Regions from separate parts of the Alkaliphilus sp. B6464 genome, predicted to be linked through region 2. Evidence: a T-box and tRNA genes for the amino acid it is inferred to sense, from the RefSeq annotation. Region 2 holds a T-box; the other regions hold tRNA genes.

Region 1 (5,392 bases), 980 kb from region 2:
ATGGAAGAGGCTATGACGAGTTAAGACCTGTAAAATTTACAAGGAATTATACAAAATATGCCCAAGGTTCGGTATTAGTAGAAATGGGGGAAACAAAGGTAATTTGTACAGCTACTATCGAAGATCGTGTACCTCCTTTTTTGAAAAATACGGGAAAAGGCTGGATAACAGCAGAGTACTCTATGTTACCTAGTTCTACACAAAGTAGAAAAGTAAGGGAATCCAGTAGAGGAAAAGTAGAAGGAAGAACCCAAGAAATTCAAAGATTAATAGGTAGAGCATTACGTTCTGTAGTCGATTTAGATTCTATTGGAGAAAGAACTATATGGATAGACTGCGATGTAATACAAGCTGATGGTGGCACCCGTACAGCTTCAATTACTGGATCTTTTGTGGCATTAGTGGATGCTTTAAATAAGCTTAAAGAAGAAGGAGCATTAAAATACATACCAGTTAGTAACTTTGTATCTGCTGTTAGTGTAGGTATAATAGATGGGCAGACTATGCTAGATTTATGTTATACAGAAGATTCAACTGCTAAGGTAGATATGAATATAGTAATGACAGATAAAGGGGAATTTGTTGAGGTTCAGGGCACAGGAGAAGAATCACCATTTAGTAGAGAGGATTTAATGGAGCTATTAAGACTCGGTGAAAAAGGAAATACCGAGCTAATTAGACTTCAAAAAGAGGTTTTAGGCACTATAGCTGAGGAAGTTGGTGAAATTAAAGAAAATAAAACTGAAGAGAAAGATGCGCATAATGGAGGCAACAATGAAAAGTAGAGAAGAGTTTAAAACTGTATACCAGGCAGTAATTGCAACAGGAAATAAACATAAATTAGAGGAAATAGGTGTAATTTTAAAAGATTTTCAGTTAGAGGTTCTTTCCATGAAGGATGTTGGATTAGACGGACTAGAAATAATAGAAGATGGTAATACATTTGAAGAAAATGCACTAATCAAGGCAAAAACAGTTATGGAGAAAACGGGAAAACTAGCGCTTGCAGATGATTCTGGATTAGAGGTTGATATATTAAACAATCAGCCTGGAATATATTCAGCTAGATTTGCTGGAGAGCATGCAACTGATAAGGAAAATAATGATAAGCTTCTTAAACTACTTAAAGATATTCCGTTAGAGAAGAGGAGAGCTAGATTCGTTTGTGCCATGGCGGCTGTATTTCCTAACGGAGATATTGTTGTTTTAAGAGGAGAGTGTTCTGGTGTAATTGGTTTCGAGCCAAAAGGTACGTCTGGTTTTGGTTATGATCCTTTGTTTATAATAGAGGAATATGGTAAGACATTCGCAGAATTAGGAGAAGAAAGGAAAAATAAGATTAGCCATCGGGCTATTGCTCTAGAGAAATTAAAAGAGGAGCTAAAGACACGATTAGAAGGTGAGTAGCTTGAAAATAGGTGTAATTAGTGATAGTCATGGAATGTGTAAATATATTGATTTAGCTATGGCGCATTTAAAAGATGTGGATTTAATTATCCATGCAGGAGACAACTATAAAGATGCAAAGTATATAGAAAAAAATTATAATATTAAGGTAGTAGCGGTTTCTGGTAATTGTGACATAGGTGGCATAGACGAACGGATTGAATTAATAGGTGGTAAAAAAGTTTTTATTACTCATGGTCATAATTATGAAGTAAAAATGAATATAAATGTAATCTTCTATGCAGGTAAACAAAATGATGCGGATATAGTTATATTTGGTCATAGTCATATACCATTTTATGCAGTAGAAGAAGGTATGGTATTACTTAATCCAGGCAGTACTAGTCTGCCTAGAGGCGGATCAGAAAAAAGCTGCTGTATTATTACTATTGAAGAAGATATAAAGGTGGAATTCATTAATATATAGTTTCGGGGGGAAGGTAGTTTGCCTTCTCTTTGTACTATAAAAAATATATAGTATAATATAAAGCTGTAAAATTGCTAGATATCTGATGAAAATTATTAAATATTAATTTTTGAGGAATAATAAGAAAAACTTTGAAAAACAAAGTATAACTTTTGTATTTTATGTACATCTTTAATAAGGAAGATTTATATGGATTGAAGTTTAGTCTTAAATTATGTATACTAGATTTTGTCGCTAAATGAACCTTCTAGGGTGGTAGCTATATTTTGAACGCTTGAAAATTTAGGATAAATTTCAAGTGGCCCAGGAGTCGGTATGATAGCAAGATACGACTTTTCTTTAGTTGACAACTAATAAGTACTTGACATAATAATGATTATATGGTAACATTATTAAATGTTAAGGCATTAATTAAATATGCGGGTGTAGTTCAATGGTAGAACGTCAGCCTTCCAAGCTGATCGCGAGGGTTCGATTCCCTTCACCCGCTCCATTAAACACGTACCTATAGCTCAGCAGGATAGAGCAATGGCCTTCTAAGCCATGTGTCCGGGGTTCGAATCCCTGTAGGTACGCCATTTTTATGGTGGATGTAGTCAAGTGGTTAAGACACAGGATTGTGGCTCCTGCACTCGTGGGTTCGACTCCCATCATCCACCCCAAATGTTGGGATATAGCCAAGTCGGTAAGGCAACGGACTTTGACTCCGTCATTCCGCAGGTTCGAGTCCTGCTATCCCAGCCAACTTAATATTTTCTACGGGTATGCCGTAGACATGCAGGTGTGGCGGAATTGGCAGACGCACTAGACTTAGGATCTAGCGGGTAACCGTGGGGGTTCGACTCCCTTCACCTGCACCACATGCGGAAGTGGCTCAGTGGTAGAGCATCGCCTTGCCAAGGCGAGGGTCGCGGGTTCGAGTCCCGTCTTCCGCTCCAATAAATAGGTATCTATAGCTCAGCAGGATAGAGCAATGGCCTTCTAAGCCATGTGTCCGGGGTTCGAATCCCTGTAGGTACGCCAAAGTAAAAAGTTAGATTAAGATAATTAATCTAACTTTTTTGTTTTTGATAATATATATATATATTTCTAGTATTATAAATAGGTACAAGAAATATTGCACTAGGAAAAGATATATCAATTAGAATAAGTGTAGAGGTAAGTTAATGGCATCTATTATGATGTGTCTTATGATAAAACTACTGTGTCTTATATAAAATGAAAATACGTATATTGCAAAAAATATTATAGTATGTTATATTTAGAAGGTATCTATTTTATAATCTAAATACATGCGCCCTTAGCTCAGCTGGATAGAGTAGCTGACTTCGAATCAGTTGGTCGCAGGTTCGAATCCTGCAGGGCGTGCCAAAACCTTAATTTGTCAACGTAGCCACACGTTGGCATTTTTTATTGTTTACTAGTTTTCCCACATAAGGAAAGATGTAAATTATAAAAATATATCATTAATTTTGCTCGCCGCCTCAATTTTCTTTTCAGAACTAACATACGGCAATAGGTAAGACTTTGAAGTTGTCTCTGTCCTTTGCCCTGCTCTAAACCATACATGAGACTTTCACCTCATACGACTTTCCATAAAAGATTAAAGTTTTCTAATTTAAAACGTTATTTCCAGCTAATATTCGGTACTTATTAATAGTTTTTACTAGACTTTTACTAGGGTTAATTAGTTCCGTGTATTTCTTGATTGTTTGACTTTCGGTGGCATAAATTAATTTGTGTATCTCATATGTTATGATCATTAGATTTTTATATTCATAAGAGTAAGATTTTAGTTTCATCCTGAACATACAATACTGTATCAGAGGTATTCCCAATTATATTTAGTAGCTTGCCAGCTTTTTTAAAAGCTTCTTGAAGCTCGGGATCTCCTTTTGTAGGTTTATATTGACCTCTTTTATATGAAAAACCTATTTTAATTAACATCTGTCGTATCCATTCTGAATTATTCAGAAATGAATTTTGCGGTATTTTTATGTTGTATTTCAAGTATTAGCTACAACTAATGAAGAAAATATAACGTAACTACTAAAACTTAAATTAAGAATAATGTTCTTTGGAAGCTGAATAATACGGTGTTAAAAACAGAAATTTGCTATAATAATGTAGAAAATATGGTATGATTTTCTTGTAGGTAAAACGTAGTTGTTAAATATGGCGAACTAATTTGCAGTTAAAGGGGATACTTTTATGAAAAGTATTAATAAAAGGCAATTTATTATACTTTGCACCGCACCAATTCTTTGTATTTCAATGTTGTTATTAATACCATTGCTAACCAACAAAATAGGGAAAACCAGAGGATATATTGGAGGGTTTTGGATATATTGGCTTGTTTTTTGCCTTCCAGTTTCTTTATATAGCTGTAATGGGCTTAGTGGATTGAAAGGAGTCTATTCTCAAAGATCTAACATTAAGACATCAGAAAGAATTATATGGTATCTAATAGCATTTATGCCTTGTATAGCTACTTTTTTTATTGTATTTAAGAATTTTGTTCCGATAGCAGGATTCCAGGTTTTGGTGATTGCTTTAGCGTATGCACTAATAAATGGAACTATTGAAGAACTGTTTTGGCGTGGAATTTTTAATAAAGTTTTTAATAATAATATTTTTTTAGCATACATATATCCGACGATATTTTTTGGTACTTGGCATATAGCATTATATTTTGCAAAAGGAATGGTATATCAAGGTGGATTTGTTTCATTAGTTGGTGGTGCATTTTTTATGGGATTATTATGGGGCTGGGTTGCATATAAAACAAAATCTATTAAAATTGTGACAGTTGCTCATATAATAACTAATTTTTTTGCTTTTACAGGTATGATTTTTGAGAACTGGTTTATTTAATTATATTGCACATTATTCATATTAGATGTAATAATGATAAAAACGAATAAATATAAAAAATACCGTATTATAAAGTGTAATTTGTATTATTAATAAATTAATGAAAGGGATATAATTATTATGAAAAATTGGATTAATACAGAGGCTGATATTTTTATTAAAGCCAAAGAAATTGTAAATAAATATGATGTAGCAGACTTACTTACAAGCGCGCCAGAAGATGAGTATGAATCTGAAATTGTTGATATCTTAAATAGATGTTGGCACATAACTGATGTAAATGTAATGTCGGATAAGTTGGAAGGGATATTTGATTATTGGTTTACTAAAAATGCTTATGATGATAGAAAGATACCCAATTTAGCTAAAGATTTAACGAATCTTTTCAATAATATAGAGTAGTATGTTAAAAATTATAATTATAAATACAAGAATTGGAAAGATCCTAAGGAAATTGTGCCAACAAAAAGGAGTAGAAATATTAGAAGCAACAGTTTGTACAGATCATATACATATGTTCATAGCTATACCACCCAAATATAGTGTTTCAAGCGTCATGGGATATTTAAAAGGGAAAAGTTCATTAATGATATTTGATAGACACGCAAATTTGAAATACAAATATGGAAATAGACATTTCTGGTG
Region 2 (5,392 bases):
TCGACTTGCTAGGGCATACAATTTAACTATTCCACCTACTGGTAGAACTCTTTCAGGGGGATTAGACCCAGGGGCTCTTCATAAACCTAAGCGTTTCTTCGGTGCTGCGAGAAATATTGAAGAGGGCGGAAGTCTTACAATTATTGCAACAGCGCTGGTTGAGACAGGCAGTAGAATGGATGATGTTATATTTGAGGAATTTAAGGGTACAGGTAATATGGAGCTTCATTTAGATCGTAAGCTGTCTGAAAAGAGAATTTTCCCGGCGGTAGATATCAACAAATCTGGTACAAGAAGGGAAGAGTTACTATTAACTCAGGCTGAGCTTGAAACTATTTGGAGTATTAGAAGGGCTATGGGAAATAGTCCGGTACAGGATGTTACGGAGAAGGTTATTAGTTCTCTTATTGAAACAAAAGATAATAAGCAGTTCATTGAAATGTTGAAAAAGCGAATATAGATGATTTAATAATACCTTGCACGCATAAATGGTTTATGCTATAATGTAGTAGTTAAAATTTGCTTATAAACTAAGACTTAGTTTAGCTTTATATAGCAACTGTACGAGGAGAGAGGTGAAAGTAATGAAAAAGGATATCCATCCAGAGTATCAAGAAGTAGATGTACATTGTGCTTGTGGAAATACTTTTAAAACAGGTTCAACTAAACAAGAGCTTAGAGTAGAAATTTGTTCACAATGCCACCCATTCTTCACAGGTAAACAGAAGAATATCGAAAAAGGTGGACGTGTTGAGAAATTCAAAAAGAAATTTGGTATGTAATATCAATCATATACGACCTCAATCAAGGTTAGAAACAACTATTCTAACCTTGATTTTTTATGTTAAAATATATAAAGTAATATTTCTGCTATCTATATAAAAGCTGAAGGTTAGTAATAAATTAAACATTTTTAAACGAATACTAAAAATTTAAGTGTGATAGAAATCAATGCGATAGCATTAGATGACTTTTGATCTTTCATGTTAATTAAGAGGAGATGGCGCGATGATGGATTTTATCGAATACTCCAAGAATGGTAGTATTGAAATGATTGTGGGACCTATGTATGCAGGTAAAAGTGAAGAGTTAATTAGGCGAGTCAATAGGTCTAAGATTGCTAACCTAAAGGTATTATCATTTAAGCCTGCAATAGATAGCCGCTATTCTACTGAGCACATTACTTCACATAATGGAAAACAGTTAGAATGTATTTCTGTAACTAGTGCCAGTGAAGTTTTGAAGTACATAGAAAGTGAAGAATTTGATGTACTTGCAATAGATGAGGTTCAATTTTTAGGAGAAGACATTGTAGATATTTGTCAAAAAGCTGCAAATATGGGTAAAAGAGTAATTTGCTCTGGTCTTGATATGGATTTTAGAGGAGAGCCGTTTCAAGTAGTACCTAGCCTAATGGCAATAGCTGAATATATAACTAAGCTTACTGCCGTATGTATGAAGTGTAAAATGCCCGCTACTAGAACTCAAAGAATTGTTAACGGACAACCAGCTAAGTATGATGACCCTATTATTATGGTAGGTGCTAAGGAAAGCTATGAAGCTAGATGTAGAGCATGTCATGAGGTAATTAAATAATATATTGTTAAAGCAGCTTTCCAGCTTTTGTTATAATAAAAAATATGTAGTGTATATTAAGTAGAGAAGGTGATTGTCTAATATCACATTCCATTGCAAGATAATATCGGAGTTTCATTATTAGATAGACGTATATTTTTAAGAGACTAATTTATGGATTTGCTCTAGTGTGGATTTGGAGTGATAAAGAAGACGGTAAAATGCTTCCTAGACAGGCTTAAATGAAAGTATTTGAAATATAAATAAAAAATCCTTGCTTTTTGATGAATAATTTAGTACAATACAATACAACTTAATAGTATACAAAATAGTTTGCTATGAAGGGAAGTAGTAGGTTATTGTATCATTTTTAGAGAGTTATCGGTTGGTGGAAGATAACAATGATCTTAGCTGAACTCGTCCCAGAGCTATTAGGGCGAAATAGTAGTAGTCCTAATCGGTTAACCTCGTTACGGTTATTGAGATGATTATTTATAGTATCATAGATGTCTTTGTGACAATATATTGATATGAAAATAATCAAATAGAGTGGTACCGCGACCTTTCGCCTCTATATTTTATTAGAGGAGAAGGGTCTTTTTGTTTATAAAATATTATAAAGGAGTTGAAGAAAATGAAGCAATATAATCCAAAGGATATTGAAAGTAAGTGGCAAGAAATTTGGGAGGAAAAAGGAGCTTTCCATGCTTCAAACGATAAAGACAAGGAAAAGTTCTATGCTTTAATTGAGTTTCCTTATCCATCAGGCCAGGGGCTACACGTAGGACATCCACGTCCATATACAGCACTTGATGTTGTTTCTAGAAAAAGAAGACTGCAAGGATATAATGTACTATATCCAATGGGATGGGATGCTTTTGGACTTCCAACAGAAAACTATGCTATACAAAATAAAATTCATCCGAAAATAGTTACAGAAAAAAATGTTGCAAAATTTAAAGAACAGCTGCAAGCTTTGGGTATGTCTTTTGACTGGTCGAGAGAAATAAACACTACAGATCCTGAATATTATAAGTGGACCCAGTGGATATTTCAAAAACTTTTTGAGAAGGGATTAGCCTATAAAAAGGAAATGTCTATCAACTGGTGCAACAGCTGTAAGGTTGGTCTTGCTAACGAGGAAGTAGTAAATGGTGGCTGCGAGAGATGCGGTGGAGAAGTAGTTAGAAAGCAGAAAAATCAATGGATGCTTAAAATTACGAAATATGCTGAAAGACTTATAAATGATTTAGATTTAGTAGATTACATCGAGAGAGTAAAAATTCAGCAGAAAAACTGGATAGGTAAATCTCAAGGTATGGAGGTTGATTTTGAGATTACTGGAGATAAAAAAATAACTGTTTATACAACAAGACCAGATACTTTGTTTGGAGCTACTTATATGGTAATTTCTCCAGAGCATCCATATATCGAGGAGCTAGCAGATTATATTAAAAATATGGATGATCTTCTTCATTATAGAGAAGAGGCTAGTAAAAAATCTGAATTTGAAAGAACTGAGCTTGTAAAGGATAAGACAGGGGTAAAAATTGAAGGTGTTGAAGCGACTAACCCTGCAACAGGAAAACAAATACCCATTTTTATTTCAGACTATGTAATGATGTCTTATGGTACAGGAGCTATAATGGCTGTACCTGGTCATGATACGAGAGACTGGGATTTTGCTAAAGCATTTAATCTTCCTATCGTAGAAGTAGTTGCAGGTGGTAATGTAGAAGAAGCTGCCTATACTGATACAGATGAAGGTATAATAGTTAACTCAGAATTTTTAAATGGGTTAGAAGTAAAAGAAGCTAAAGAAAAAATTAGTAAGTGGTTAGATGAAAGAAATCTTGGAGCACGTAAGGTAAACTATAAGCTTCGTGACTGGGTATTCTCACGCCAAAGATATTGGGGAGAGCCAATTCCACTAGTTCATTGTAACGAGTGTGGATGGGTGCCAGTTCCAGAGAGTGAGCTTCCAGTACTACTTCCAGAGGTAGAAAGCTATGAGCCTACAGATAATGGAGAATCACCACTTGCAAATCTTCGTGATTGGGTAGAAACTACTTGTCCAAAATGTGGAGGAGACGCTGAGAGAGAAACTGATACAATGCCTCAATGGGCAGGATCTTCTTGGTATTTCTTAAGATATACAGATCCACACAATAATGAAGAACTAGCAAGCAAAGAAAACCTTGATTATTGGCTACCAATTGATTGGTATAACGGTGGTATGGAGCATACTACACTACACTTACTATACTCAAGATTTTGGCATAAATTCCTATATGATTGTGGAGTTGTACCTACTGCTGAGCCTTATCAAAAACGTACTTCTCATGGTATGATATTAGGTGGAAACAATGAAAAAATGTCTAAATCTAGAGGAAATGTGGTTAATCCTGATGAAGTTGTTAATGAATTTGGAGCAGATACATTAAGACTTTATGAAATGTTTATTGGAGACTTTGAGAAGAGTGTACCTTGGTCGCAAAATGGAGTAAAGGGCTGTAGAAGATTTTTAGATAGAGTATGGAGATTACAAGAAGTATTAGTAGATAGCAATGATTTGACAGAAAAGCTAGAAAGTAATATTCATAAAACAATTAAAAAGGTTAGTGAAGATTATGAGCATATGAAGTTTAACACTGCTATTGCTAGCATGATGGCTCTTGTTAATGATTTCTACGACCACGGAAGTGTAACAAAGGGAGATATGAAAGTCTTCTTAACACTGTTGAATCCAGTGGCGCCTCATATTACAGAAGAGCTATGGGAAGAATTAGGATTTGAAGGAATGGTCTATGAAGCTACATGGCCAGTATGGGATGAAGCAAAGACTATAGACAATGTTGTAGAGATTGCTGTTCAAATTAATGGTAAGGTTAAGGGACAGATGGTAATTGCTGTCGACGCAACTGCGGATCAGCTTAAAGAGCAGTTTAGAAATGATACAAGACTTGTTGATCTACTAGAAGACAAAACAATTGTAAAAGAAATTTATGTTCCTGGTAGAATTTATAATATTGTAGTTAAATAAGAAAATATTTCATATTTTACCTCTCTAATGATAATATATTGTTGGAGAGGTTATTTTTTATGCCTATTTAACAAGGCTATTACAAAATGGGTAGGTGCAATCTATGAAAAAAGTTATATACATTGCAAAGCCTTTACTAGCAACTGTTTTATTCAGTTTGGCTCTAGCCTTTGAAAATGCTTCTAAGGAAAGAGCTATCATTTTAATGGGAATATTTATATTTTATATTTTGTGGGGAATGATTAGACCGTCTTTTCACCAGAAGTGGGCATGGATTATATTATTAGATGGTATTTTAATATTTTTATTAGAACATTACTCGAAATATTTGGTTAATTATTTCTTTCATTTTTTATATGTAGTTGTCATATTAGAGGCAGGTATTACTTTAAATAGCAGAAGATGGGGTAATACAGCTGCCATTTTCTTTTCTTTATTATCCATGGGCAAATTTTCCTATGCCCTTTATGTAATGCCTAATGCTAAAACTATTGCTGAATTTTTCTTTAACTTTTTAGCTCTAGCATTTATTGTTACACTTATTAATTATGGAAAATTACAATCTGAAGGAAGAGCACAGCAGGAAATATTGTATAAAGAACTTCTGAGGGCTTACGATAAACTAAAGGAGTATAGCCAGATGCGAGAAGAAGCCCTTGCTTTAAAGGAGAGAAATAGAATAGCTGGAGAGCTTCATGACAGTGTAGGACATAGCCTAACTTCATTGATTATGCAAATAGAAATGTTGGACCATCTTTATCAAAAAAATGAAGA
Region 3 (5,392 bases), 230 kb from region 2:
AGGCAGGTGAGAATCCTGCCCGTCGAAAACCTAAGGTTTCCTGAGGAAGGCTCGTCCGCTCAGGGTTAGTCGGGACCTAAGCCCAGGCCGAAAGGCGTAGGCGATGGACAACAGGTTGAAATTCCTGTACCACCTAAAATCGTTTGAGAGATGGAGTGACACAGTAGGATAGGCTCAGCGCACCGTTGGTTGTGTGCGTCTAAGCTGGTAGGGAGTTAGAAGAGGCAAATCCCTTTTAACATTAATCCTGAGAAGTGATGGGGAGCGAAATTTAAGTAGCGAACTGGCTGATTCCACACTGTCGAGAAAAGCTTCTATCGAGATTTCTAGGTGCCCGTACCGCAAACCGACACAGGTAGGTGAGGAGAGAATCCTAAGACGATCGGGAGAACTATTGTTAAGGAACTCGGCAAAATGACCCCGTAACTTCGGGATAAGGGGAGCCGGTTTTGGTTAAAGATTTACTCTGTAAGCCTCAACCGGCCGCAGAGAATAGGCCCAAGCGACTGTTTACCATAAACATAGGTCTCTGCTAAGTCGAAAGACGACGTATAGGGGCTGACGCCTGCCCGGTGCTGGAAGGTTAAGGGGAATTGTTAGCATCTGCGAAGCAATGAACTTAAGCCCCAGTAAACGGCGGCCGTAACTATAACGGTCCTAAGGTAGCGAAATTCCTTGTCGGGTAAGTTCCGACCCGCACGAAAGGCGTAACGATTTGGGCGCTGTCTCAACAATAGACCCGGTGAAATTGTAATACCAGTGAAGATGCTGGTTACCCGCGACAGGACGGAAAGACCCCGTGGAGCTTTACTGCAACTTGACATTGGATTTCGGTGCTACATGTACAGCATAGGTGGGAGACTTAGAAGCTGGGACGCCAGTCTCAGTGGAGTCATCGTTGGGATACCACTCTTGTAGTACTGAAGTTCTAACCATAGACTGTGAATCCAGTCTTGGGACACTGTCAGGTGGGCAGTTTGACTGGGGCGGTCGCCTCCCAAAAAGTAACGGAGGCGCCCAAAGGTTCCCTCAGCACGGTCGGAAATCGTGCGTAGAGTGTAAAGGCAAAAGGGAGCTTGATTGCGAGACATACAGGTCGAGCAAGGACGAAAGTCGGGCTTAGTGATCCGGTGGTTCCGAGTGGAAGGGCCATCGCTCAACGGATAAAAGCTACCCCGGGGATAACAGGCTTATCTCCCCCAAGAGTCCACATCGACGGGGAGGTTTGGCACCTCGATGTCGGCTCATCACATCCTGGGGCTGTAGTAGGTCCCAAGGGTTGGGCTGTTCGCCCATTAAAGTGGTACGCGAGCTGGGTTCAGAACGTCGTGAGACAGTTCGGTCCCTATCCGTCGCGGGCGCAGGAAATTTGAGAGGAGCTGTCCTTAGTACGAGAGGACCGGGATGGACGCACCTCTGGTGTACCAGTTGTTCTGCCAAGAGCATCGCTGGGTAGCTAAGTGCGGAAGGGATAAGTGCTGAAGGCATCTAAGCACGAAGCCCCCCTCAAGATAAGATTTCCCACTCCGTAAGGAGGTAAGACCCCAAGAAGACTACTTGGTTGATAGGCCTAGGGTGTAAGTGCAGCAATGTACTTAGCTGATAGGTACTAATAGGTCGAGGGCTTGACCAAATATATTCTAACATTGTATAGTTTTGAGGGAATAATTTTCTCTTGACATATTACTTATTAAAGTGGTATGATTAAAATCCAGTTGAAATACAACTTGATTTTAATTTGAAGGAAACTCGGCTAACGCTGAGTACTCCATTCACACCAAATCAAAGATTTGGGTGATTGCAATATCGTGGCAATAGCGAAGGGGTCACACCTGTTCCCATACCGAACACAGTAGTTAAGCCCTTCAGCGCTGATGGTACTTGGCGGGAAGCTGCCTGGGAGAGTAGGTCGCTGCGATATTATGTTCCAGAGTAGCTCAATGGTGGAGCACCCGGCTGTTAACCGGTAGGTTGGAGGTTCGAGTCCTCTCTCTGGAGCCATAAGTGTGCCGAAGTGGCGGAACTGGCAGACGCACAGGACTTAAAATCCTGCGGTCCTTCAAGATCGTACCGGTTCGATTCCGGTCTTCGGCACCATTTTTAAAATGAAACTCAGCTAATGCTGAGTATTCCAATCAAACTAAATCAAAGATTTAGATGATTGAAACATATCGCGGGGTGGAGCAGTTGGTAGCTCGTCGGGCTCATAACCCGAAGGTCACAGGTTCAAGTCCTGTCCCCGCAACCATTTTGGCCCCTTGGTCAAGCGGTCAAGACACCGCCCTTTCACGGCGGTAACAGGGGTTCGATTCCCCTAGGGGTCACCAAAATAATATATAGATAAAGCTGGAGTAGAACTTACCTTAAAACAAGGAAAGTCTTGCTGCCAGCTTTATTAAATTTAATAATGGAAAGGTGTCCGAGTGGTCGAAGGAGCTGATCTCGAAAATCAGTGACTCCAAAAGGGGCCGTGGGTTCGAATCCCACCCTTTCCGCCAAAACTATTGACAAGAGATAATATTATCTCTTGTTTTTTTATTATATGGAATAGAAAAACCATAAGCTGGAAAAACTCATTAAATATACAAATAAATATATTATAAGGGGTGTAGCTTATGGTACAAGAAGTCATGAGTAAAGAAAAGGAGCTTATTTCTTTAGATGAAGCTTTAAATCTGGAACAGAAAGATATTGAAGAAAACTATCGACAACATATTAATTTGCATTTAACTAGACTTTTAAAAATGTTAGGTTTTAATAAAACTTTTGTAAGAGCAAAGGATATGATGGTTTGGGACAAAAATGGAGAAGAATATTTAGATTTTCTTGGTGCCTACGGTGCTTTAAACATTGGTCATAACAACGATGCTGTAATTAATGCCATAAATAGTGTAAGTCATCTACCCAATTTATTACAATCTGGAATGCATAGCTTACCAAGTGTTTTAGCACGAAATCTAGCTAAGATAACACCCGGAGATTTAAAGTATACTTTTTTCTGCAATAGTGGTGCGGAGGCTGTAGAAGGAGCATTAAAATTAGCTAAGATTGCAACTGAAAAATCTAGGATTATTTATTGTAAAGGGGCATTTCATGGTAAATCAATGGGAGCTTTATCTGTTACTGGAAGAAATAAATATAAAAAGTACTTTGGTCCGATGGTTCCATTGGCAGTAGAGGTATCTTATGGAGATATTAATGAACTTAAACTTGTATTAGAAAAATATGATGATATAGCAGCATTTATTGTCGAGCCTATACAAGGAGAGGGTGGAATTATTGTTCCGCCAATTGGATACTTAAGAAAGGCAAAAGATATTTGCTCACAATATGGCGTGCTCTTAATTGCAGATGAAATACAAACGGGCTTTGGAAGAACAGGATACTGGTTTGCATGTGAGGCCGAAGGGATGGTACCAGATATTATGTGTATGGCCAAGTCTTTAGGAGGAGGTATTATCCCAATAGGAGCCTATATCGCGAATGAGGATGTATGGAAGAGAGGATATGGAACTATGGATAGATGTTTGCTCCATACTTCCACATTTGGTGGCAATACATGGGCATCGGCAGCAGGTATTTCTACTATAGAATTTATTGCGGAGAATAACTTAGAAAACGAAGCTTTGGAAAAAGGAAATTATATAATTAGTAAGTTACTAAGATTAAAGGATAAGTATCCTTTATTAAAGGAAGTAAGAGGAAGAGGTCTAATGATTGGATTGGAGTTTGACACTATAAATATACCTCTAATGGATCGAGTAATTACTAACAATACAAGAGAATTAGTTGATGAATATACTGGAGGCATAGTAGCTAGTGAGTTAATTAATAATTATAATATTATTACTGCTTATACTTTGAATAATCCGAATGTAATTAGAATTGAACCACCTTTAACGGTTACATATGAGCAATTAGATAAGTTAGTTAGTTCATTAGAAGAAATATTGATGAAAAACAGAAGTATTGGAACCATAGCACTAAATAATACTAAAAATCTAATTAAATCTGTTTTTAGTGGAAGGAGATAATAATATGAACAGATTCGCATTTTTAATCCATCCTATAGAAATAGATGATATTTATAGAAAATATAAATATCTAAAGATACTACCAAAAATGATGACTGAAAAAGTAGTTAGTAATGTATCACCTTCAGTTATCTCAAAGATCACAGATATAAAAAGTGAATCTCAAGAAGCTGAAGGCTGGTTTATTGGTGTACCATTAACTTCTAGTATGATGATGAATATGCAATATAAGTATGTTCTTAAAAGGATAATTGACTCAGGAAGAATAGCTGAAAAATTAGGTGCAAGAATAATAGGGTTAGGAGCATATACATCCGTTGTAGGAGATGCGGGAGTTACAGTTGCTAAAAACTTAAATATTGCTGTAACTACTGGGAACACCTATACAGTGGCCGCTGCTTTTGAAGCTACTAGGAATGCATGCAATTTATTAGGGAAAAATTTACAAGAGAGTGAAGTTGCTATTGTAGGCGCTACAGGTTCTATTGGAAAGGTTTGTGCTGAACTAGCATGTAGAGAAGCAAAAAAGGTTATTTTAGTAGGTAGAAATATACAGAGGCTTATTGGGATTAAACTGGAATTCCATCAAAAGTATGGCTATAGGGTAGAGGTAGAGTGCTGTACTAATGTAAGTGATGGTATTGAGAACGCAGATGTAGTTATTACTGTAACCAGCAGTGTTGATGATGTTATTAAGGCAGAATATATTAAAAGTGGTGCTGTTGTTTGTGATGTAGCTAGACCTAGAGATGTTTCGAAGTTAGTACAAGAAAAGCGTAAAGATGTGCTAGTTATAGAAGGTGGAGTAATTGAAGTTCCTAAGGAAGTAAATTTTAATTTTAATTTTGGATTTCCTGAAGGGCTATGTTATGCATGTATGGCTGAAACAATGATTTTAGCTTTAGAAGGTAAATATGAAAATTTTAGCTTAGGCAGAGAAATGCAAATTGAAAAGGTAGATGAAATAAATAAGTTAGCAGAAAAACATGGTTTTAAGGTTGCTGGGCTTAGAAGTTTTGAAAAAGTAATAGACGAAAAATATATTGAAAGTGTTATTGAGAACATGAAAAAAGTACACAATATATAGTTAAGAACTTTTCTTCTCCTGTTGAATAATATAGATAATAATATAAGTGTTTTGAGAGGAGAAATTATGATTATTAAAAATAAAAAAACTAAAAGCAGCTTATTATTTTTCTTTTTACTCTTAGCTATAATATTTATGAAAAGTGGTCTGTTTGATAAAGATGATACTAGCTTCTTATTTTTCTATTTATTATTAGTTGTTCTATTTTGTGGATTCTATTCTAGGTAAATCAGGTTAGAACACCTGATTTTTTTGTAAAATAACTTATTTA

Evidence for each region. A T-box is a leader RNA that pairs with one kind of tRNA and senses whether it is charged. The one in region 2 lies ahead of leuS (leucine--tRNA ligase), so its partner is inferred to be a tRNA-Leu.
Region 1: it has a tRNA-Leu gene. The T-box ahead of leuS (leucine--tRNA ligase) is inferred to sense a tRNA for this amino acid. The anticodon was not compared.
Region 3: it has a tRNA-Leu gene. The T-box ahead of leuS (leucine--tRNA ligase) is inferred to sense a tRNA for this amino acid. The anticodon was not compared.

What each region holds. Positions count from the first base shown of each region.
Region 1 is NZ_CP058557.1:1,780,394-1,785,785, forward strand. It holds gene rph (ribonuclease PH) at 1-785, shown strand, start outside; gene HYG84_RS20845 (XTP/dITP diphosphatase) at 775-1,407, shown strand; gene HYG84_RS08590 (metallophosphoesterase) at 1,400-1,873, shown strand; tRNA gene HYG84_RS08595 (tRNA-Gly) at 2,293-2,366, shown strand; tRNA gene HYG84_RS08600 (tRNA-Arg) at 2,375-2,451, shown strand; tRNA gene HYG84_RS08605 (tRNA-His) at 2,460-2,535, shown strand; tRNA gene HYG84_RS08610 (tRNA-Gln) at 2,541-2,617, shown strand; tRNA gene HYG84_RS08615 (tRNA-Leu) at 2,651-2,733, shown strand; tRNA gene HYG84_RS08620 (tRNA-Gly) at 2,737-2,811, shown strand; tRNA gene HYG84_RS08625 (tRNA-Arg) at 2,820-2,896, shown strand; tRNA gene HYG84_RS08630 (tRNA-Arg) at 3,168-3,244, shown strand; gene HYG84_RS08635 (helix-turn-helix domain-containing protein) at 3,650-3,820, opposite strand; gene HYG84_RS08640 (CPBP family intramembrane glutamic endopeptidase) at 4,085-4,747, shown strand; gene HYG84_RS08645 (hypothetical protein) at 4,868-5,149, shown strand; partial or broken gene tnpA (IS200/IS605 family transposase) at 5,169-5,392, shown strand, end outside.
Region 2 is NZ_CP058557.1:799,777-805,168, reverse strand. It holds gene rho (transcription termination factor Rho) at 1-460, shown strand, start outside; gene rpmE (50S ribosomal protein L31) at 585-782, shown strand; gene HYG84_RS03975 (thymidine kinase) at 1,009-1,596, shown strand; T-box leader at 1,905-2,151, shown strand; gene leuS (leucine--tRNA ligase) at 2,210-4,618, shown strand; gene HYG84_RS03965 (sensor histidine kinase) at 4,722-5,392, shown strand, end outside.
Region 3 is NZ_CP058557.1:564,972-570,363, reverse strand. It holds rRNA gene HYG84_RS02615 (23S ribosomal RNA) at 1-1,633, shown strand, start outside; rRNA gene rrf (5S ribosomal RNA) at 1,805-1,921, shown strand; tRNA gene HYG84_RS02605 (tRNA-Asn) at 1,927-2,001, shown strand; tRNA gene HYG84_RS02600 (tRNA-Leu) at 2,009-2,097, shown strand; tRNA gene HYG84_RS02595 (tRNA-Met) at 2,173-2,248, shown strand; tRNA gene HYG84_RS02590 (tRNA-Glu) at 2,253-2,327, shown strand; tRNA gene HYG84_RS02585 (tRNA-Ser) at 2,410-2,498, shown strand; gene HYG84_RS02580 (aspartate aminotransferase family protein) at 2,616-4,034, shown strand; gene HYG84_RS02575 (shikimate dehydrogenase) at 4,039-5,121, shown strand.